One region of the Leptolyngbya sp. FACHB-1624 genome, then DNA from elsewhere that is predicted to be linked to it. Evidence: predicted binding sites of a transcription regulator. Region 1 holds the regulator's gene; the other holds the start of a gene.
What was found. The regulator NtcA, encoded in region 1, controls nitrogen genes in cyanobacteria. The targets are predictions, from matches to a motif close to TTTGTANNNNNNNNTACAAA.

Region 1 (3,846 bases):
TCGGTCGCGGCGGGGTTCGCATTCCTTCAGGAATCAGCCGCGTTAGCCCTTTCGGTGGATACATTTGCCAATAGCGATCGCGCGCCTCTAGCGAACTATTGCGCTCATCGACGGTGATAATTCGCATCGGCTCACTGAGATCAGTCTCTAACTTCTGCCGCCAGGTTTTAGAAGAAGTCTGATCACCCATGACCAACAGCGAAATCGGAAACTGACTCCTCAGAGATGAGATCGTCGAAATCGTCTCTTCAGACGAGATCACTTGATGATAATAAATTCGGCGATCGACTCCCATCACTGCGACTCCGCATTTTTGTCGCCCTGGATCAAATCCCAGAATAACGGGCTGTTCCGCCATACTCACCTCTTGCCGTTGTTCTGTCTACAGATTGCTAATTCGATGCCCGCAGCACAACCTGCCCATCCTGCACCGCTACTAATTCTATTTTGAGCGGTCCCGCTGTGTAAGTCACATCCGATGCAACTGCCCGCAATTCAATCGAATTCGGATAGCGGCGAAGCTGATCGATAAAAGATCCCAGACTCAACAGTTTCTCAACCTCTAGTCTGTCATTCATCACCCCTGCGACACGGGCACGGGCATTAGAAGCTGCAATTAGGTCTTGTAAGGTTTTCTGAAAATCCTGGGGGGACAGTTTAGACGGTTCCAGCGTTTGAGTCGCGATCGTATCTCCTGCTAAAAAGACAACCTGATTCGGCACTGCACTCATATTCACGACAACGCCTCGGTCGTCACCGAGAACATAATTTGCCCCGGCCTGCACCCGCACCAGATAATCTTTACCATCTTGAATTTGCTGAATGAGGTTTTGCACTTCCGCAATCGGGATTTGCACAATTTGCTGATTGTTCTGCCCCAGGCGAAGCGACTCGATCGCGGTCTGATTTGCCAATTGCAGTAATTGATCGACCGCTGCTTTGGCTCCACCTTGTTCGACGACGCGCACAACGCCTGAAGACAGCACTTGTGTCCGAAAAATTGCCAGATCACCTCGGCGAATCTGTTCCACATCTTGCTGAATTTGCTGAACGGCTGCCACGAGAAAAGCTCTCTGCTGTTCCAGGGTTTTCAATTCTGCTTCGCGTTGAGCAATGACTTGATCGCGCTCATTAATTTCGCGATCGCGCTTTTCAATCAGGGCAGTTCGTTCCGCAATTTGCGCATCTCGTTCCGCAATTTGGGCTTTCACCTGATCCCGTTGTTCAATTAACGCCTGCTGCTCAGATTCCAGCTGATTGATTTCGTTGCGGAGCGAGAGTGCTTGCTGAGAAACTGTTTCTAGCTGATTGCGGGTGAGATCTCGCTGCGCTTCTGTCCTGCGAAGTTGGGCATCGGTTTCTCGTTGTCGAGCGACTGAAACTTGAAGATTGGCATTGAGGCGCTTGAGATATTCCTCAATTTGGGCACGTTCCGATCGCGCTTGCTCTAGATCTTTCTCAACCTCAGCTTTTCGCTGATCGGTGGTTTTGAGATCAGCCGTGACTTTATCGAGGTCACGATTTGTCGCCCGCAAATCGGCTTGAATTCGCCCGAAGTTCAACACCATCTCTCGAAAGGTGCGACTGGCAAGCAGTAAAACGCCTAACGTAGAGGCAGAAATCAGCGTGCCCGTCAAAATCGTCACGACAACTGCTGTTTGTTTGGGACGGAGATTGAACAAGCTGAGGCGGGCTTTTCCCACGCGCGTTCCTAAGCGATCGCCGACTGTCGCGATCACCCCTCCTAACACCAACACCACCAAAATTAGAATTAGCCCGACATCGGACATGACGCTCCCACAAACCCCTAGACATACTGCACTCTAAGGGCACTTTCAGACTTTGCCTTTCATTATGACTGCTCGCTCTATGATTCGCGTGAGTCACTCAGGACTGAATTCTAATCGAATTAGGTAAATTGTTGACTAAGCGTTACCGGATTATGAACGGTTATTTTTTTCTTGTGAATTGAGATCATTTTGTCCTGACGCAAATCTCCCAGTAAGCGGGTGACTGTGACGCGAGTCGAGCCGATTGCTTCAGCGATCGCTTGGTGAGACAGTTTGAGATCAATCATGATCCCCTCTTGTGAGGGCACACCAAAGTCACGACACAGAATCAGGAGGAAACTAACAAGACGCGATCCCATATCTCGGTGCGCCAGCGTTTCGATCATCATTTCAGTTTGTAAGATTCTCGACGACAAGCCTTTCAGCATCAGCATCGAGAGTTCGGGATTGTCTTTGAGCGCTTTTTCAACTTGTTCGATCGGAACAGACAGCAATTCGACAGGGGTGAAGGCAACTGCGTGATAAAAGCGATCGGCACGTTGTCCTGTGATCAGAGAAAGCACCCCGAACACGCTGTTTTCTCGCAGCAGCGCGACGGTAATTTCTTCTCCTGCCTCGTACACCCGTGAGAGTTTAACCGCACCCTTGACGAGAAAGTAGACCCGCTCCGCCGGATCGCCCGGAAAGAAGATGGTCTTACCGCGTTCAAACGTCTCTACAACAGGAGGATATGCTCCCCCTCCAATCTGACGAAACATCGCTGCAAGCGGTTTATCCTTGGTCACTACCATTTCTTTCCTTGTCGTATCGAGTGAAGCTGGGAAGTCTAACAGTCTATGTAAGCAATCGATGACTTTAGACCACTAAAACTGAGTCTATGATCTGTTTTAGTGTCGTAAACTACAATTTCGCTTTGATCTTCAGAAAACTCAGTAAATTCTCTAAGAAGAAGGCGCAATTTCGAGTCGATCTACTGGAATCTTCTGGGCAGACCCAATAATTTCCACAGATCATACCGTGAAAGCACGAATATTCTAGGACGAGGCATTAAGGAATCATGAAGGATTCCGAACCAGAATCAGAGAGGATTCGCTGGCAGAAAAACCGAACTGAGAAATGACGCAATTCGATCCTCGATCCGCCAAGCTTGGGACGATCGCGTCAGCGAGGAGCAGTTCGAGAGGGATCCCTTTCTGCTATCCTCATAAATGCTTTACACGGTAGAAGACCATGCTAGACCTGACTGGAAAGAACGCACTTGTAACGGGAATCGCGAACAACCGCTCGATCGCATGGGGCATCGCTCAGCAGCTACACAAAGCAGGCGCAAATATTGGCATCACCTATCTACCGGATGCAACCGGCAAAGCGGAAAAGAAAGTTGCCGACTTGACCGAGCCGCTCAATCCCAGTTTGTTCTTGCCTTTGAACGTGCAAGATGACGCACAGATTGAGAGCGCATTCAATACCGTGAAAGACAAATGGGGCAAGTTGGATATTCTGATCCACTGTCTCGCATTTGCTAGCAAAGATGATTTATCCGGCGATTTCTCCAAAACGTCGCGCGCGGGTTATTCGCTGGCGTTGGATATCAGTTCTTACTCGCTGGTGCAACTAGCTGGAGCCGCAAAACCTCTAATGAGCGAAGGCGGTAGTATCGTGACGCTGACTTACCTCGGTGGTGTGAAAGTCATCCCGAACTATAACGTCATGGGAATTGCCAAGGCAGCATTGGAAATGAACGTGCGCTACCTCGCAAATGAGTTAGGGCAGAACAATATTCGAGTCAATGCGATTTCAGCAGGCCCGATTCGAACATTGGCTTCCTCGGCAGTCGGTGGCATTCTCGATATGATTCACCACGTTGAAGAAGTTGCGCCGTTACGTCGAACTGTGACGCAGATCGAAGTCGGGAATACCGCAGCATTTCTCTGTAGTGATCTATCAAGCGGGATCACGGGTCAGGTGATCTACGTCGATGCAGGCTACGAAATTATGGGGATGACGGGATCGAAGCCCACTGCTGGATAGCAATTAGACGATAGGAGATGTGCCG
Region 2 (3,846 bases), 2.8 Mb from region 1:
GTTCGATCGAGGGCGGTGCGACAAGATTCAAGACTTGGGTACTAACAGCTTTATGCATCAACCCAAAGTAACTTTTGCCTTGCTGAAACGTCTGATACGCCAACTTTGTTAATGTATCGGGCATGATTTGTGTGAGACGACACTCTAAGACTATTGTCTAATTGTAACGAACTCTTAAGAGCGAAATAGTCTGTAATCAGTTAGATTTCGAGAAAAAAGCGATCGAGCTAATTGGCTCGATCGCTCCTTTTCAATTCAGCTTTCAACTCAGCAAATTAGCAATCGTAGTAGAGCATAAACTCATACGGATGCGGGCGAATGCTCATCGGAATTACTTCGCGATCGAGCTTGTAGCTAATCCAGCTTTCAATGAAGTCTTCAGTGAACACGCCACCTGTGGTCAGGTACTCATGATCCGATTCCAAGTTCTTCAGCGCTTCTGCCAAAGATCCAGGAGTCGAAGGGACTTTCGCCAACTCTTCAGGGCTGAGTTCGTAGATGTCTACATCCAAAGGAGAACCCGGATCGATTTGGTTCTTAATTCCATCAATCCCTGCACAGAGCATCGCGGCAAATGCCAAGTAGGGGTTCGAGGTTGCATCAGGACAACGGAACTCTAAGCGTTTTGCTTTCGGGTTCGTGCCAGACAACGGAATCCGCACCGAAGCAGAACGGTTTCCTTGCGAGTATGCCAAGTTCACCGGAGCTTCAAAGCCTGGAACCAAGCGCTTGTAGGAGTTCGTGGTCGGATTCGTAAACGCCAACAGAGAAGGCGCATGCTTCAGAATTCCGCCGATGTACCACAGCGCATTTTGGCTCAATCCAGCGTACAGATCGCCCGCAAAGGTGGGTTCGCCATTGTTCCAAATCGATTGGTGACAGTGCATACCCGAACCGTTATCCCCAAAGACCGGCTTCGGCATGAACGTAATCGACTTGCCATACTTGCGACCGACGTTTTTGATCACATATTTGTACGTCATCAACCAGTCAGCCGCTTGAATCAGGGTTCCGAACCGGAAGCCCAATTCGCACTGACCACCCGTTGCAACTTCGTGGTGATGTTTCTCGATCGGCACGCCGCACTTTTGCATCGTCAGCAGCATTTCCGATCGCATATCTTGCGACGTATCGGTCGGTGCAACCGGGAAATACCCTTCCTTGTTGCGAGGCTTGTACGCCAAGTTTCCACCCGGTTCTTGACGACCAGAATTCCAAATCCCTTCTACGCTATCAACGTGATAGTAACCTTCGTGCTGGTTTTGGTCATAACGGACATCATCAAAAATGAAGAACTCCGCTTCAGGTCCGAAGAACGCCGTATCGCCTAACCCCGTAGATTTCAAATAATCCACAGCTTTTTGAGCGATCGAGCGAGGATCACGGCTGTAAGGCTGACCCGTACGCGGCTCTTGAATCGAGCAAATCATGCTCAGCGTTGGATGCTCCATAAATGGATCGATCCAGGCAGTATCCGGATCGGGAACCATCGCCATATCGGATTCATTGATCGATTTCCAACCCCGAATACTCGATCCGTCAAACGGAACGCCATCGGTAAAGCTGCTTTCGTCAATTTGGCTCTTATGCAGGGTGAGATGTTGCCAAATCCCTGGCGTATCGATGAATTTGAGATCAATCAATTCGATATTCTCGTCATTGATCTTTGCCAAGATCTCTTGTGGGGTCGCCATGAAATACTCCTAGTAAATCGCGTAGCTTTGCTCAACGCTGAGCGCAGAATTGAATCAGATCGCCTCAAGCAAATCTGTCCTGCATCATGGTAAAAACAGGCTTCCCGTAATTTTGTATCCTAGGCTACGGAAAGCTCCGTGTCCGAAAGAATTAACGCTTAAATTAAAGATCGTAAATATTACATTCGCGGATTCCGTAACCCGATCGAGTGTATGGATTAAAAATTGTAACGATTATCTCATCTAGCGGGATTCCCCACGGTACGGTTCAAATTAGGCTCAAACCTGCGTGGTAAACTGAGCTTGAATCTTTTACGATACGAGAGCCTATACAACTTGCTGTGGGGCGGTTCGTTACTCTTGTCTACAGAAATATAGACACATTGAACCAAAATTTGGGAGAAGACTTTCATGCGGGACGCAGTGACCAGCCTGATTAGAAATTACGATATTACAGGGCGTTACTTAGATCGCAATGCGATCGACAGCCTAAAATCCTACTTTGCTACCGGAATGGCGCGCATTCAGGCAGCTGCGCTCATTACCTCCAATGCAGCCGGGATTGTTCGTCAAGCCGGGCTGCAGTTGTTTGATGAGAATCCTGAGTTGATTCGCCCCGGTGGCAATGCTTATACGACTCGTCGATATGCAGCCTGCCTGCGCGATATGGATTACTACTTGCGCTATGCTTCCTATGCCTTGGTTGCGGCTGACACGGATGTGCTGGATGAGCGCGTTCTAGAAGGTTTGCGCGAAACCTATAACTCGTTAGGTGTGCCTTCAGGACCGACCGTCCGGGGAATTCAAATCATGAAGGATATCGTCAAAGCAGAAGCAGCAGCGGCAGGAATTGCTGATACGAGCTTCCTGGATCAACCCTTTGATTACATGTCGCGTGAACTCGGTGAAAACGATCTGTAGTTGAATTCACTTCCCATGAAACGAGTTTCGGCTCGGCTCAGCCCTCGAATTTCGGGCGTTGAGTCGAGCCGAAACTCGTTTCAGACAAGAAAAATGTCAGGGTGAATGGCTTCAAGTCCGAAGCATCGCTTCTGCCTCTAAGACCCACAGCGTCCAGCCTTTGCTGTTTTGAGTAATACGAGCAGCAAGTCCTTTATCAGAGAGGCGTTCTGCCAGCGAGATCGCTTGGTTTTGTTCGCGTACTGTTCTGAGATAGCTGTAATATTCACGATCGCTATAGATTGCAGCCATCGGTTTCGCCACATCTGGAACGCGAATTTGACACACCTGATAATCGCGCTCAGATGTCAGAATCTTCCATAATCCTGAGTCTGATCGAGGAATGTCGTAGGAAGTTGAGGGTTTGACAGATTTGGGCTTGTCTAGCTGCGCTTTTTCCTCTTGGGCATCTGCTTCATAGATCCAAAGCACATCGCCTTTCATCGTTCGAGTAATCGCAACTTCATCTCCTCGATAAACGAGTTTGGCGGCAATTTGCAGAGCTTTTTGAGAATCTTGCACGAGTCGAAAAAAGCTGTAATAGCGATCAGCAACGACGATCGCGGCAAGTCGCTCATCGGAATCCGGCACGCAGATATGACAGGCTCGATATTGACTCCGGGAGTCTAGAATTTTGCAGCGAGCAGGATCAGGGGTCGGAGCAAGGTCAGCAGAAATGGGGCGAACAGAGGACATAGGATTGACGTGTGGGTTTGCAGGATGGGTTTGAATTGTAACGATTGTTTTCGCAGAGCTAAGCACATTTTGCGAATCAAGCGAGTGGGTTCTCCACCGTGAATTTCCCTAAAACCCAAAATTTTCAGCGATCGCGGTCGTTTGCGAGGGTAAAACTGTGCATATGATGGTGGCATCGTTTCATATCGCTTTCCTATGCCAGTTCCTTGTCACATCATTGTTGAGGGAAATCCAGCGATTGTTTACGCCAGTCGCAAAGGTGCGCCAGAGAAAATGCTGCCGATCTTAGAGTCTTTTTTAGAAACATTTTGGCAAGAGCGAGATGCGCTGGGTGAGGCACAGGACACGCCAGAATGTCTGGTTGCACAGATTGTAGTGCGGTTTGGATTTGAGATTTGTGAGGATGATTTCTCGAACCTGAAGGTAGGCTTGAAATATGATCCCACCGCAGAATATTTATATTTCATCTCAGCGAATCGAGAGGTGAGTGTGTGGG

Region 2: glnA (type I glutamate--ammonia ligase) is a predicted target of NtcA. The motif match lies at 1,806-1,825, and genes of this name have one in related genera.

What each region holds. Positions count from the first base shown of each region.
Region 1 is NZ_CP180258.1:904,708-908,553, forward strand. It holds gene ACMUEV_RS04175 (Holliday junction resolvase RuvX) at 1-358, opposite strand, end outside; gene ACMUEV_RS04180 (DUF3084 domain-containing protein) at 393-1,790, opposite strand; gene ntcA (global nitrogen regulator NtcA) at 1,910-2,581, opposite strand; gene fabI (enoyl-ACP reductase FabI) at 3,021-3,821, shown strand; gene ACMUEV_RS04195 (vWA domain-containing protein) at 3,846-3,846, shown strand, end outside.
Region 2 is NZ_CP180258.1:4,566,687-4,570,532, reverse strand. It holds gene ACMUEV_RS21630 (class I SAM-dependent methyltransferase) at 1-124, opposite strand, end outside; gene glnA (type I glutamate--ammonia ligase) at 276-1,694, opposite strand; gene apcB (allophycocyanin subunit beta) at 2,106-2,615, shown strand; gene ACMUEV_RS21615 (hypothetical protein) at 2,727-3,350, opposite strand; gene ACMUEV_RS21610 (hypothetical protein) at 3,546-3,846, shown strand, end outside.